2 regions of the Roseburia sp. genome follow, and region 2 is predicted to be linked to the other one. Evidence: predicted binding sites of a transcription regulator. Region 2 holds the regulator's gene; the other holds the start of a gene.

Region 1 (7,584 bases), on a different contig from region 2:
ACCTTCCGGCAGAAGTACAGATTTACCACCCCGGCAGCAAAAAGACCGACATCACTTTAGCTGACTCCTCCATGCAGACTAACACTCCAGCTGCACAGACATTTACCCTGACAGATGATACCCAAGAGGGAAGCTGTCTGATCATACCGCGCACTGATGCTTCCAGTTATTTTTCAGAATACATGATCCTTGACTATATCACCCCGAATGGTAATTATGACGGTATGTTTTCTTCCGGCGGACTTCGTATTTATCACGTCGATGCCACCCTTGCAAACGACGAATACTATGCCCCCTATCTGACCGCTGATAACTACAGTCCTGTCTACGATTCCACCAATAACGGCAGGCGGATCTTAAGACTGGTCAATGACGGAAATGGCTTTTACCGGAACGGTGATGTGATTGATGGCACTGCCACAGGCTTGGGCTGGTATGACAACAACGGACAGGTGACCATTGATACCGGGTATACGATCACGGTTGACTCTGTATCTGCGGATCAGAAAAAATGTACCGTAACGATTTTGCCGGACAACTAAATAACTTTTTCCACCAACTCCAGACAAGAAGCCGCAAATTTTCTCCAACTCCCAACAAAAAGCCCGTCCCCCATGTCAGCTTCCTCACAGAATCCAAACATGAAAGACGGGCTTTCTATCTTACAGGTTGTCCACCTATATTATTTGTTGCCTAACTCAGCTTTTAATGCTGTTGTTAAAGCTGGAACGATCTTATTGAGATCACCAACCAGACCATAATCAGCTACGTCGAAGATTGGAGCATCTTCATCTTTGTTGATTGCGATGATCAGGTCAGAATCTTCCATACCAGCTACATGCTGGATTGCTCCGGAAATACCGATTGCAAAGTAGATCTGAGGACGAACAGTTTTACCTGTCTGACCTACCTGTAAATCAACTGGTAACCAGCCATTCTCTACAACTGCACGGGAGCAGCTTACAGTACCGCCAAGTACCTCTGCAAGATCTTCCAAAAGTTTGAAGTTCTCTTTGGAACCAACTCCACGACCACCGGAAACAAGGATCTTTGCTTCCATAATGTTTGCTGTGCTCTTAACAGCTTTTACGATGTTTAAGATCTCAACATATCTGTTGTTTGGTGTAAATCCCGGGTTGTACTCTACAACGTTTGCTTTTGCACCGCTGATCGGAGCGATCTTCTGCATAACACCTGGACGTACAGTTGCCATCTGAGGACGGTTGTCCGGGCAGGCAATTGTTGCGATGGTGTTACCACCAAATGCAGGACGTGTCATTAATAACTGGTTGTGTTTCTGCTCTGATTCTTTACCAGGTGCAGCAACCAGTGGGAAATCACCGATCTCAAGAGATGTACAGTCTGCTGTCAGACCTGTTTTTACTCTTGCAGAAACAGTAGGTCCTAAGTCACGGCCGATAGCAGTTGCACCAACTAACATGATTTCAGGTTTGAACTCGTTAATTACAGATGCTAATGCATGAGCATACGGCTCTGTTCTGTAGTCTTTTAATTCAGGATCATCTACTACGATAACTTTGTCAGCACCATACTCAGCTAACTGATCTGCTAATCCTTTTACACCAGAACCAATTAATACAGCAGTTACGTCTGTACCTAAATCTTTTGCTAAGTCTTTGCCTTTTCCAAGTAACTCAAATGCAACGCCATCTAATACGTTATCTACCTGCTGTGCAAAGACAAATACTCCTTTATATTCTTCTAATGCCATGTTATTCACCACTTTTCCTTTTTTTATTAGATAATGTGTTTCTCTTTGAATTTACCGATCAAATATGCTACGGATTCTGCCGGATCAAGGTTTACTTTCTCACCAGCACCCTTTGCAACTTTATCAGATGCTTTTGCAATCTTAGTAGGAGATCCCTTTAAACCAAGATCAGAATCGTCAACATCCTTTAAGTCTGCTCTGCCCCAAACGGTTACTTCTTTGTCAAATGCATCGAAGATTCCGCCCGGTGTCATGTAACGCGGCTCATTTAATTCAGAAAGAGCAGTTACCAGACAAGGCATTTTTGCTTTTAACTCATGATATCTGTCTTCGTACTGACGTTTTACAACAACAGAATCACCCTCTACTTTGATGTCTGCTGCGTAAGAGATAACCGGAAGTCCAAGATGCTCAGCGATCTGAGGACCAACCTGTGCAGTATCACCATCGATAGCCTGACGTCCTGTGATGATCAGGTCATAGTCTAAGTTACGAAGTGCACCAGCGATTGTGGTAGATGTTGCCCATGTATCAGCTCCACCTAATACGCGGTCTGTTACAAGAACTGCTTCATCAGCACCCATTGCTAATGCTTCACGAAGAACTGCATCAGCCTTTGGAAGTCCCATGGTAAGAACTGTAACTTTTGCTCCTGTCTCATCTTTGATTCTAAGTGCTGCTTCAAGACCAGCTTTATCATCTGGGTTCATGATAGCAAGCATTGCTGCTCTGTCAAGCGTTCCATCCGGGTTGAACTTAACGCCGCCCTTTGTATCAGGAACCTGTTTAATACATACTACGATATTCATGTATTTTTCACTCCTTATGTTTTATATGTTTAAATTTTACGCGGATTGATTCGAAATTACTTTAACAGTGCACCGGAGATTACCATACGCTGGACTTCGCTTGTACCCTCGTAGATCTCAGTGATCTTAGCATCACGCATCATACGCTCTACATCGTACTCTCTGATATATCCGTATCCACCGAATAACTGAACAACCTCAGTTGTAACAGCCATTGCAGTCTCTGCTGCGAATAATTTCGCTTTTGCAGCTTCTACAGAATATACTTTCTGAGTAGCTTTTGCCATTGCAGCTTTGTAAACTAAAAGCTGTGCAGCTTCGATTCTTGCAGCCATATCAGCAAGTTTGAACTGTGTATTCTGCTGCTGTGCGATTGAACGTCCAAACTGTTTTCTCTCTTTTGTATAAGCGATAGCTCTGTCTAATGCGCCCCCAGCGATACCAAGTGCCTGAGCAGCAATACCGATACGTCCACCATCAAGTGTGTGCATTGCGATCGGGAAACCTTTTCCTTCCGGTCCTAACAGATTCTCTTTCGGGATTCTGCAGTCTTCGAAGATCAGCTCATAAGTAGATGATCCACGGATACCCATCTTCTTCTCTTTTGTTCCGAATGAGAAGCCTGGAGCTCCCTTATCAACGATGAATGCAGAGAAGTTTTTCTTCTTTCTGCCTCTCTTATCCTCTGTGATGCTTGTGATTGCGATTACGATATAAACGTCTGCAACTTTACCGTTGGTAATGAAACATTTAGATCCGTTTAATACCCACTCGTCACCATCTAAAACAGCTTTTGTCTGTGCACCCTGTGCATCAGTACCAGCACCCGGCTCAGTTAATGCGAATGCACCTAACTTCTCGCCTGTTGCAAGTGGTTTTACATATTTCTGTTTCTGCTCTTCTGTACCATATGTCATGATCGGATCGATGCAGAGAGATGTATGTGCAGATACAACAACACCTGTGGTTGCGCAAACTTTAGATAACTCTTCTACGCACATAACGTATGTAAGAGGATCACAACCCTGTCCACCATATTCTTTCGGAACCGGGATTCCCATGAATCCGTATTTCTGCATTTTCTTAACCGTTTCTGCCGGGAAAGCTTCTGTCTCATCTGTTTCCTGTGCAAGCGGTTTTACTTCTGTTTCAGCAAATTCCTTGAATAAGGAACGCGCCATTTCATGTTTCTTGTCTAAAGTGAAATCCATGATCTAATTTTCCTCCATAAATATTTATTTTACTGAGCATCGACCGGAGTCTTTGTACGATCAGCATTGTATACATAGAATCCCTTGCCGCTCTTTGCTCCAAGGTTACCACCACGAACCATCTTACGGATCAGTGGGCATGCACGATATTTGCTGTCGCCTGTCTCTTTGTAAAGTACATCCATGATAGCAAGGCAGATATCAAGACCGATGAAATCACCTAACTCTAACGGTCCCATTGGGTGGTTAGCACCAAGTTTCATAGCTGCATCGATACCAGCGATATCGGAAACACCTTCCATTTTGATGAATGCAGCTTCGTTGATCATTGGGATTAAGATACGGTTTACAACGAAACCAGCAGCCTCATTAACCTGTACCGGAGTTTTTCCGATCTCTTCAGAAATTTTCTTAATAGCGGAAACAGTTTCATCCGGAGTATTCACACCAGCGATAACCTCGATCAGTTTCATACGGTCTGCCGGGTTGAAGAAATGCATACCAACCATTGGACGGTTTAATCCGTTTCCGATCTCTGTGATGGAAAGACTGGATGTGTTAGAAGCGAAGATACAATCTGGTTTTGCGATCTCGTCTAATTCTTTGAAAGTAGTTTTCTTTACTTCCATGTTCTCGAAAGCTGCCTCTACGATCAGATCACAGTCTTTGCAAAGGTCTTCTTTTAAACCTGGAGTGATTTTTGCAAGGATGCCATCAACAGCTTCCTGTGTCATTTTTCCTTTTTCTACTAATCTTGCATAACCTTTTTTGATTTTCTCTTTTCCGCCTTCAGCCCACTCCTGCTTGATATCGCAAAGTGCTACTTCATATCCTTCTACCTGAGCAAATGCTTTTGCAATGCCCTGTCCCATAGTTCCTGCACCAATAACGCCAACCTTCATTTCGGTTACCTCCTGAAAATAATTATGTTAACTGTATGTTTGAAAAATGCAATCCCCGGGAAGTCATTCCCCGGGAATTACTATAAAAAACTATTATCTCTCAACGATTGTAGAGCATCCCATACCACCGCCGATGCAAAGTGTAGCAAGACCTCTCTTAGCGTCTCTCTTCTGCATCTCATGCAGTAATGTAACAAGGATACGGCATCCGGAAGCACCTACCGGGTGTCCTAATGCGATTGCACCACCGTTTACGTTTACTTTTGACATATCGAATTTCAGATCTCTTGCTACTGCGATAGACTGAGCTGCGAATGCTTCGTTTGCTTCGATTAAGTCCATATCATCAATAGATAAACCAGTTTTTGCTAATACTTTTCTTGTAGAAGCAACAGGTCCAACACCCATGATTTCAGGCTCAACTCCACCAAGAGCACCTGCTACCCATGTAGCCATTGGTGTAACACCAAGCTCTTTTGCTTTTTCTTCACTCATAACAACGATTGCTGCTGCACCATCGTTGATACCGGAAGCGTTACCTGCTGTAACAAGTCCGCCCTCTTTACCGGAGCAGCATTTTAATTTTGCTAAAGACTCAGCAGTTGTACCGGCACGTGGTCCCTCATCTTTCACGAAATCAACGATCTCTTTTTTCACTTTAACAGGAACCGGAACGATCTCATCATCAAATTTGCCTTCAGCGATTGCTTTTTCACATTTCTGCTGGCTGTTTGCTGAGAACTCGTCAAGTTCTTCTCTTGTAATGCCATATTTATCACATACGTTCTCTGCAGTGATCATCATATGATAGTGGTTGAATGCATCTGTTAATGCATCATTTACCATTGTATCGATGATCGTTGCATTGTTCATACGATATCCAAAACGAGCTTTTGTCATAGCATATGGTGCCATAGACATGTTTTCCATACCACCTGCAACAACGATATCAGCTTCACCTGCCATGATCATGGTAGCTGCATCATTGACACATTTTAAACCAGAACCACAAACAACGTTGATCGTGATTGCCGGAACTTCGATTGGCAGTCCTGCTTTGATTGCTGCCTGACGTGCAACGTTCTGTCCCTGAGCTGCCTGGATTACACAACCCATTTTTACCTCGTCAACCATCTCCGGTTTAACGTTTGCTCTTCTTAAAGCCTCTTTGATAACGATTGCACCTAAGTCTGCTGCTGGAGTATTGCTTAATGCTCCACCCATTTTACCGATTGCGGTACGGCAGGCACCTGCTAAAACTACTTTCTTTGCCATTTTGAATTCTCCTTTCAATTTAACACAAAGCTCTGCTTTTGCAGAGAATTTGTTTCTTTCTCTTTAAAGTTGCCGAAAAATGCTGTTAATTTTTTAACAATCTTTTTTAAAAAAATAAATTCAAACTTTCGGTTGAAATTTATCTTTTTTTCTTTCATTTTAAAAAGCTTATTTGCTATGTAATCAGCTATTTTTCTGCATTTCTTGTACTTTCATATGCTAACATATTTCACAATTAATTGCAATAGCTTTCTTTATTTTTCATCCTTGTAAACAATTTTTTACATCCTTTTTGCTCCATTTTGCGGGGTTTTTTGTTAAATTTTTATCATTTTATCATTTTGTTTAATAAAACACATGATTACCTATAACTGTTCCTTCTATAATGCCGTTATTCACACGAAAATACAGACAATTTGTTGTGCTCGTTCCACCCAGCACCGCCTGTGCTGCACTCATACAATCAGAAGCAACTCCCTGCTCCAGACGGTATGCAAGACGACCGCTGGCAACCGGAGAGAACTGCCCTCCCTGATAAATCACACCGGAAACTGTATTCGGAAAATAGGAACTTCTGACACGGTTCATGATCACGCTGCCCACCGCAAGTTTTCCATCATATGACTCGCCCCATGCCTCACACTGGATGATGGCAGCTAACAGATACGCATCGCTCTGGGCCGGTGCGTATGTCACATTCGACCTGTTTTCCTGTTCCTGCTTTTTGATGGCTGCAAGGCGCGCAGCATCCTCTTTTGCCTTCTGTATCTCAAGCTGCTTTTCGTATTCGATCATTTTCTCGATCTTTGCATCGATCGATTCCACATCGGACTGTGCATCTTCAATTTTCTCGCTGGATTCCTGTATCTTCTTCTGCGTATCCTCGATCAGGCTGTTGACTTTTTCCTGCTCTTTCTGTTTTTCCTGCTGTAATACAGTCAGTTCTTCCTTCTGCTCCTCGAGTTCCTTTTTCTGTTTTTTGATCTGCTCCGTGAGCTCCTGATATGCCGTAAGCATATTTCTGTCATACTGATTGATTGCACTTGTATATTCCGCCTGATTTAAAAATTCTGCGATGGAGGACACATGAATAAGCATGTCCCATACAGACTGATTGCCATTTTCATAAATATACTGAATGCGCACTTTCATATCTTCATACTGTTCTGCAGATCGTTCCTCGGAACGTTTCAGATCTTCCGCCGCCGTATTGATCTCGTCCTCTTTCTGCGCTGCCTGCTGCTCTAACTGGTTCATATCGGAAGTGATCGTATTTAACTGTCCGTTCAGTCCGCTAAGGTCGCTCTCCAATCCCTGTTTTTCATTGGTCAGGCTGTCCACCTGATCTTTCGCATCTTCTTTCTGTTTCTTAAGGTCTGTGATCTGGTCTTTTGCCTTATCAATATCTTTCTGTGTCGTTCCTGCATGGACAGTTGCCGTAACAAGTATGCAGCCGGTCAGTATTCCTCCCAGGATTCTTCTCAAAAAATTGTGTCTCATGCTGTTCCTTTCGGCTGAACAGTAAGCTTTCTGCTACTGTTGTATTTTTCGTTCATTGTATTTCTTCTATTAATATGGTATTATAGCATGTAAAGCACAATATGAATATTAATTTTTTCACATACCATTATTGGGGGAATATTCAGGCATCTGAT
Region 2 (7,584 bases):
TGCTCTGCTATCAGATTTAACGCATCCGCATCAAAAAGAATTGCTTTCTTTTCCTGTGACGTTCCATATTCTAACACAAAATTTAATATCTGTGCAGCAGTTTTTTCTTTCCCAAGCCCGGGACCTGCCACAATGGCATCTGCCCAATCAAAAGCCTCCTGTAATACAGCCTTCCCCGGAGCAGCATTTTTATCATAAGTAGTAAGAACCGCCTCTGGAACACAGCTCTGTAAAATAATCCTGTTTTCTTCCGGCGTCAGCACACGCACCAGACCGCATCCTGTGGCGTAAGCAGCTTTTGCAGATAAAACTGCCGCCCCTGCCATATTGACACTTCCTGCGATCAGCAAAAGTTTTCCATAGCTTCCTTTATTAGAATGACTTTTTCTCTCCGGGAGCAGCAATAAATCTTTCGTTTCCAATGCCATTACTGACGGTGTCTCTCCCAGCCAGCTTTCTTTCGTGATACCGATATCACATACGATCACTCTGCCGGCATATTCATTTCCCGGCCAGAGAATACTGCCTAATTTCGCAAATGCGAATGTGATCGTGATATCTGCACGAAATGCCATACCAAGGACAGCACCTGTATCTGCAGAAATTCCGGATGCAATATCCACTGCCACTTTTTCTCCCGGAAGTGTATTCATACAACATAATATATCTGCATAAGTACCAGTCACGTCTCTCGACAACCCTACACCAAATAGTGCATCTATGACAGTTGTTGGTCTGATCTGTTCCGGTAAATCCGTATAGACAGGAACACCATATGCATTTAAAATATCCTGCTGGATTCTGTTTTGCTCCGAGCAATGATCTTTATTTCCAGCAAAAACAACTGTAACAGTATGTCCCTCCAGAAATAAAAGGCGGGCGATCGCAAAACCATCTCCACCATTATTTCCGCTGCCGCATACGATAAGAACTTCTGAGAGATCAACCTTTTGCTTATGGAGTTCATTTACAAATGTTATTGCTGCATGCTCCATCAGAAGAAGTCCCGGAACTTTAAAATGTAAAACGGTATTTACGTCATATTTTTGCATTTCCCTGCTGTTTACAAGATACTTCATGATAATAAGCCCCCTGTTATAAGCAAAAAACGCCGCACAAAGATCTGTGCGGCAGCTAATTGCTTCCTGAATTTATGGCACCCTTTTCAGTTGCCGTTTTTTTCTGCTTTTTTGTTTCTGACAATGTTGTAAGATAACTGCATCAAACTGTCGGAAAGATGTACATTCTCTACAACAACATTTTTATCAATGAGCTCCAGGTCTACATGCGCAAAATTCCAGATTGCGCGGATTCCAAGTCCGACTAGTCTGTTTGCAATGGCATCAGCCTTTTCCTTTGGCATAGTAAGCGCCGCAATATCCACCTGATTTTCTGCACAGAAACTCTCTAATTCATCCAGCATGCGGATTTTGATTCCACGCACGGTCACACCGTCCAATGCAGGATTTACATCAAACAGTCCTATGATCACAAAACCAAGTTTTTCAAATTTCACATAGTTTGTAAGTGCCTGTCCAAGATTACCTGCACCCACCACAATAATATTGTGTCTTTCATTTAAACCTAATATCTTACCGATTTCCTCATATAAAAACTTTACATTATAACCATAACCCTGCTGGCCAAAACCACCAAAATTATTCAGATCCTGTCTGATCTGGGATGCGGTCACATTCATTCGTTTACTCAGATCATTGGATGATATACGTTCTACACCGGCATCTAAGAGTTCTCCGAGGTAGCGGTAATAACGCGGCATTCTCCGGATAACTGCCTGTGATATTTCTTTTTCCTGCACAAAAGGTTCCACCTTTCTTACGTTCTCTCGTTTATTATAGTGATTTCCCCTGTGTCTGTCAATGTGTGAAAAATTTAACTATCTTTTTTCAATAAGATATTTTCTGCTTTGTCAGGAAATATCATCAATCAGTTCCATCTAACTGCATTGACAGCTCTTCCCAGGTTTCATAGCAGGTTTCCAGTCGTTCCCTGCACTCCTGCTGTCTTGCTGCAAGCTCATTTAATTTTGCGGAATTAACTGCGTTTTCCGGCTTTGCACATTCTTCATCGATCATGCTTATTTCACTTTCAAGTGCGGCAATCTCTTCCTCGGCTTTTTTTAAACTGTTTTCAATTTTACGAATCCTTGCCTGCTCTGCTTTTTGTGCCTGCCAGTCGAGCTTATTAACGGCATCATCCTGTTTCTTAGGCTGCACATCTGAAGTTTCTGGCTGTTTCACATACAACTGCGTCATAATATCATGTTTTTCCAGATAATAATCATAATTTCCGATATAATTTACAATTGTTTCACCTGTCAGCTCCAGGATTCTTGTTGCTGTCTGATTGATAAAATAGCGGTCATGTGAAACAAAAAATACCGTTCCTGTATACTGGTTTAATGCAGATTCCAAAATTTCCTTGGATGTAATGTCCAGATGGTTTGTCGGCTCATCTAAAATAAGAAAATTAGCATCTGAAAGCATCAGTTTTGCCAGGGAGACACGGCCTCTTTCACCACCGCTTAAATCTGAGATCCGCTTAAACACATCATCATTTGTAAATAAAAAGGCTGCCAGTACATTGCGGATCTTTGTGTTATTCAGCTCTGGATAAGCATCTGAGATCTCTTCAAATATGGTTTTATCCATATGTAAAAGCTGATGTTCCTGATCGTAATATCCAATGTGAACATTCGAACCAAGTGTTACCGTACCACCATCTGCCTGTATCAGATTATTGATGATCTTTAAGATGGTCGTTTTCCCGGTTCCGTTATTGCCGATCAGTGCTACCCGCTCCCCACGTTTAATCTCGAATGAGATATCCGAAAACAATGTAACCGGCGGATATGATTTTGCAAGACCTGACACCGTAAGGACATCATTTCCGCTGACCACATTTGGCTCTAACACGATCTTAATGTCTGTATTGTCCTCAACCGGTTTTTCAATACGTTCTATCTTGTCTAACATCTTTTCGCGGCTCTCCGCACGCTTGATGGATTTTTCACGGTTAAACGATTTTAACTTTGTGATAACTTCTTCCTGATGTCTGATCTCACGCTGCTGATTATAATATTGTTTTAACAGATCTTCACGGACTTTTGCTTTCTTCTTCGCAAAATCCGAGTAATTTCCCTGATATACATACGCTTTATGCTGGAAAATCTCTACAACTTTTGTGACAACGCGATCCAGGAAATAACGGTCATGTGCTACGATCACAACAGCCCCTTTGTAAGCCCGCAGAAAATTCTCAAGCCAGCGGATCGACTCCATATCCAGATGGTTCGTCGGCTCATCTAAAAGCAGTACATCCGGCTTTGTGACTAAAAGTTTGCCAAGGGAAACTCTTGTTTTCTGTCCTCCGGATAACTCGCTCATCTGTTTGCTCAAATCTTCATCTGAAAAACCAAGTCCTTTTAAAATACCGGTTACTTCACTCCGGTATGCATATCCGCCCTGCAGTTCAAATTCGTGGCTCAGACGATGATAAACCTCCATCAGTTTTTCCAGTTCCCCACCGGTCTGCTGATTCATTTCTGACTCCATATTGCGGAGTTTCTGTTCCATTTCAAGGATGTCAGCTCTTGCATTAAGAACTTCGTCATAAATGGTTCTGTGCCCCGATACATCCTGATACTGTGCCAGATAACCGATTGTTTTATCTTTTGCAAGGATCACTTCACCGGTATCGGACGTTTCTTCGCCCATAATAATTTTAAGCAGCGTAGACTTGCCGGCACCATTGATGCCGACAATCGCTGCTTTTTCGTTTGCTTCAATATGAAAACTTACATCTTTTAAGATCTCATCTGTTCCAAAAGACTTTGAGATACTCTGACATGACAAAATCATTTTAAACTTTCCTCTAATGTTGTTCTGATTGCCTTGATGAAATTTTCGCTGTTTAATACAACCGGATTCGGATTTGTAGTAATCAGCGCAAGGTCTTTTGTCATTTTACCATCTTCAATGGTCTTTATACAAGCCTTTTCAAGTTTTTCTGCAAAATCAGATAATGCCTGGTTAGAATCAAGTTCTCCACGTTTCTTAAGTGCACCTGTCCATGCAAAAATAGTTGCAACAGAGTTTGTGGATGTCTCCTCACCTTTTAAGTGTTTGTAATAATGGCGCTGTACCGTTCCATGTGCAGCTTCATATTCATAATATCCATCCGGGGAAACTAATACAGAAGTCATCATGGCAAGTGAACCAAATGCACTTGAAACCATATCACTCATGACATCTCCATCATAATTTTTACATGCCCAGATATAACCACCCTCAGACTTCATTACACGTGCAACTGCATCATCGATCAATGTATAAAAATAGGTAATACCTGCTTTTTCGAATTTTTCTTTGTACTCTGCATCAAAGATTTCCTGGAAAATGTCTTTAAAGGTATGATCGTATTTTTTTGAAATCGTATCCTTTGTTGCAAACCACAGATCCTGTTTTGTATCCAGTGCATAATTAAAACAGCTTTTTGCGAAACTTTCAATGGAATTGCAAAGGTTATGCTGTCCCTGAACAACGCCTGCTCCGGTAAAGTTGTGGATCAGTTCTCTCGTCTCTGTACCATCTTCCGCTGTATATACCAGCTCACATTTGCCTGCTCCAGGAATCTTCATCTCAGTTGCTTTATATACATCGCCATATGCATGACGCGCGATCGTGATCGGTTTTTTCCAGTTCTTTACACATGGCTCGATCCCTTTTACAACGATCGGTGCACGGAATACCGTTCCATCTAACATGGCGCGGATCGTACCATTCGGGCTTTTCCACATTTCTTTTAAATTATATTCTGTCATACGTGCTGCATTTGGTGTGATCGTTGCACATTTTACAGCAACACCGTATTTCTTTGTTGCATTGGCAGAGTCAACGGTAACCTGATCATTTGTCTCATTACGATGCTCTAATCCAAGATCATAATACTCTGTTTTTAAATCAATAAACGGCAGAAGTAATTCATCTTTGATCATTTTCCAGAGGATTCTTGTCATCTCATCTCCGTCCATCTCTACCAGTGGTGTTGTCATTTTGATTTTTTCCATTATGTTCTCCTTTTCTATTGAAATAAATTGTCCCATCCGTAATTGTCCATATTGTGAATGGTGTTCATCATATGCTCATTTGCAAGTTTTTCTGCCAGATTGGCATCATGTTTTTTTAATGCTTCCACAATCTGTCTGTGTTCCTGATTCGATTGCACAGAACGTTTTGGATCTGCAAGTGTGATTTTACGTACACGCTGCACATAATGATGAAAATCAAGCAGCACATGTTTCAGCTCTTTACTGTCAGAAGCGTTATATAAAATTTCATGGAAACGGTTATCTAATTCCACGACTTGTTCTGAATTTCCTTTTGCTGCATGGAAATCAGACAGATATATATTTTCATCCAGTTCATCTAACTGCTCTTTTGTGATATTGTCCGCAGCCCACTTTGCACACAGTCCCTCCAAACGTGACCGTATCTCGTAAATATCCTGAATATCTTTCTTGGAAATACCTACAACATAAGCACCCTTATTCGGAATGATGGTGACTAATCCTTCCAGTTCAAGCTGGCGGAGCGCCTCACGCACCGGAGTACGGCTGACGCCTAACTCTTCGCCGATATTTTTTTCCTTCAGTTCTTCGTCTGTCGCATATTTTCCGGATAAAATATTCTCACGGATCGTATGGAACACACGAGAACTTAAGGAATAATTATCCTCTCCCATATATGACACCTCATGCTCCTATTGTTACATTTAATTCCTTACAGCATTTTTCAATTTCTTCTACTAATTCCTTATCCGTCAGTACCGTAACACGTCCATCCTCATACTGCTTGTCTACCCAGACTTTTACTTTTTTTACAAGTTCTGAGTTCTTATCGACACTCTTATCTTTCGGAAGATGATAATATGAGTTGATCCAGAGAGCAATTCCTGCAAGACCGGATGTGTTGGAAACAGATACTAATGGCGGTCTGTTTAAGAATTTTCCGGTATCAAAAATATTATAGATCTCCTCATTTTTCAGAAGTCCGTCCGCATGGATTCCAGCTCTTGTAACGTTAAAATTACTGCCGACAAACGGTGTACGGCTCGGCTGCACATATCCAAGCTCTTTTTCAAAATATTCCGCCAGCTCTGTGATCACTGTGGTATCCATACCATCGAGTGTTCCCTTTAACTGTGCATATTCAAAAACCATAGCCTCAAGCGGTGTGTTACCGGTACGCTCTCCGATACCGAACAGGGAGCAGTTGACACCACTGGCTCCATAAAGCCATGCCGTCGTAGAGTTATTAACTGCTTTATAGAAATCATTATGACCATGCCATTCGATCAGTTCAGAAGGTACACCTGCATGTGTGGTCAAACCATAAATGATACCCGGTACACTTCGCGGAATCACAGCACCAGGGAAATTCACTCCATATCCCATAGTATCGCAGGCACGGATCTTGATTGGAATCTTATATTCATCCATCAGCTTCATAAGCTCCACACAGAACGGAATTACAAAACCGTAAATATCAGATCTTGTGATATCCTCCAAATGACAGCGTGGACTGATACCTGTCTCCAAACACTCACGGATGACACTCAGGTAAAGATTCATGACCTCTCTTCTTGTCATTTTCATTTTATAGAAAATATGATAATCCGAGCAGCTTACCAGAATACCTGTCTCACGCAGACCGATATCTTTTACTAACTGGAAGTCTTGTTTGCTTGCCCGAATCCAGCTTGTAACTTCCGGAAATTTATAACCGCGCTCTAAACATTTATAGACGGCATCTCTGTCTTTTTTGCTATATAAAAAGAATTCACTCTGTCGTATCAGACCCTTCGGTCCACCCAGGCGATGCAGATAATCATAGATCGTCACGATCTGTTCTGTTGTATAAGGTGCCCTTGACTGCTGTCCATCACGAAATGTCGTATCTGTGATCCAGATATTTTCAGGCATATTATGTGGTACAATTCGGTCATTGAATGCGATCTTTGGGATCTCATCATACGGGAACAGATTATGGAATACATTTGGTTCTTTCACATCTGCTAACTGATAAAAATGCTCTTCAAGCTGCAGCAGATTCGTTTTCTTATTCATTACAACTTCTCTCATAACGTAAATCCTTCTTTCTGCCATGGCACTTGTGCCATTGACACCTATGCCATGAATGCATATTTTTACTTTTAGAGTGAATATTTTTTCATGCATAATTGTATACAATTATACTTTTTCTATATTCTATACATTTCTTCTCTTATTTGTCAAGGCATAAAATTTTATATTTTCTATAACTTGCAGTTATAAATATGTTAAAATATGCATCCTGTATATTCCTTTAAACCTAACAGAAAATTTTTTCAGATTTGTAACACTTATCTGGCTTTCACATAAGATACAGTGTAAGAAAAATTTCTGGAGGTTTTATATGAGTGATTTAGCTGCAACAAACTGTGGTGGTGGATGTTCCTGTAACGAGGGAGGATGCAATTCCATTCTCTGGATCATCATCTTATTATGCTGCTGTGGCGGTAACG

The links. Region 2 encodes Rex, which represses fermentation and respiration genes when NADH is low (regulators of the CRP and FNR family bind a similar motif). Its sites were predicted from a motif close to ATTGTTAANTANTTAACAAT; they were not measured.
Region 1: ACDD58_RS01855 (acetyl-CoA C-acetyltransferase) is a predicted target of Rex. The motif match lies at 6,011-6,030, and genes of this name have one in related genera.

Annotation. Positions count from the first base shown of each region.
Region 1 covers NZ_JBGLEJ010000003.1:309,748-317,331, forward strand. The annotation lists gene ACDD58_RS01830 (hypothetical protein) at 1-542, shown strand, start outside; gene ACDD58_RS01835 (electron transfer flavoprotein subunit alpha/FixB family protein) at 683-1,732, opposite strand; gene ACDD58_RS01840 (electron transfer flavoprotein subunit beta/FixA family protein) at 1,759-2,541, opposite strand; gene ACDD58_RS01845 (acyl-CoA dehydrogenase) at 2,598-3,752, opposite strand; gene ACDD58_RS01850 (3-hydroxyacyl-CoA dehydrogenase family protein) at 3,782-4,654, opposite strand; gene ACDD58_RS01855 (acetyl-CoA C-acetyltransferase) at 4,748-5,929, opposite strand; gene ACDD58_RS01860 (cell wall hydrolase) at 6,275-7,414, opposite strand.
Region 2 covers NZ_JBGLEJ010000005.1:665,339-672,922, reverse strand. The annotation lists gene ACDD58_RS14515 (NAD(P)H-hydrate dehydratase) at 1-1,079, opposite strand, end outside; gene ACDD58_RS14510 (redox-sensing transcriptional repressor Rex) at 1,166-1,819, opposite strand; gene abc-f (ribosomal protection-like ABC-F family protein) at 1,944-3,881, opposite strand; gene ACDD58_RS14500 (NADP-dependent isocitrate dehydrogenase) at 3,878-5,089, opposite strand; gene ACDD58_RS14495 (GntR family transcriptional regulator) at 5,104-5,763, opposite strand; gene ACDD58_RS14490 (isopropylmalate/homocitrate/citramalate synthase) at 5,774-7,162, opposite strand; gene ACDD58_RS14485 (chorion class high-cysteine HCB protein 13) at 7,476-7,584, shown strand, end outside.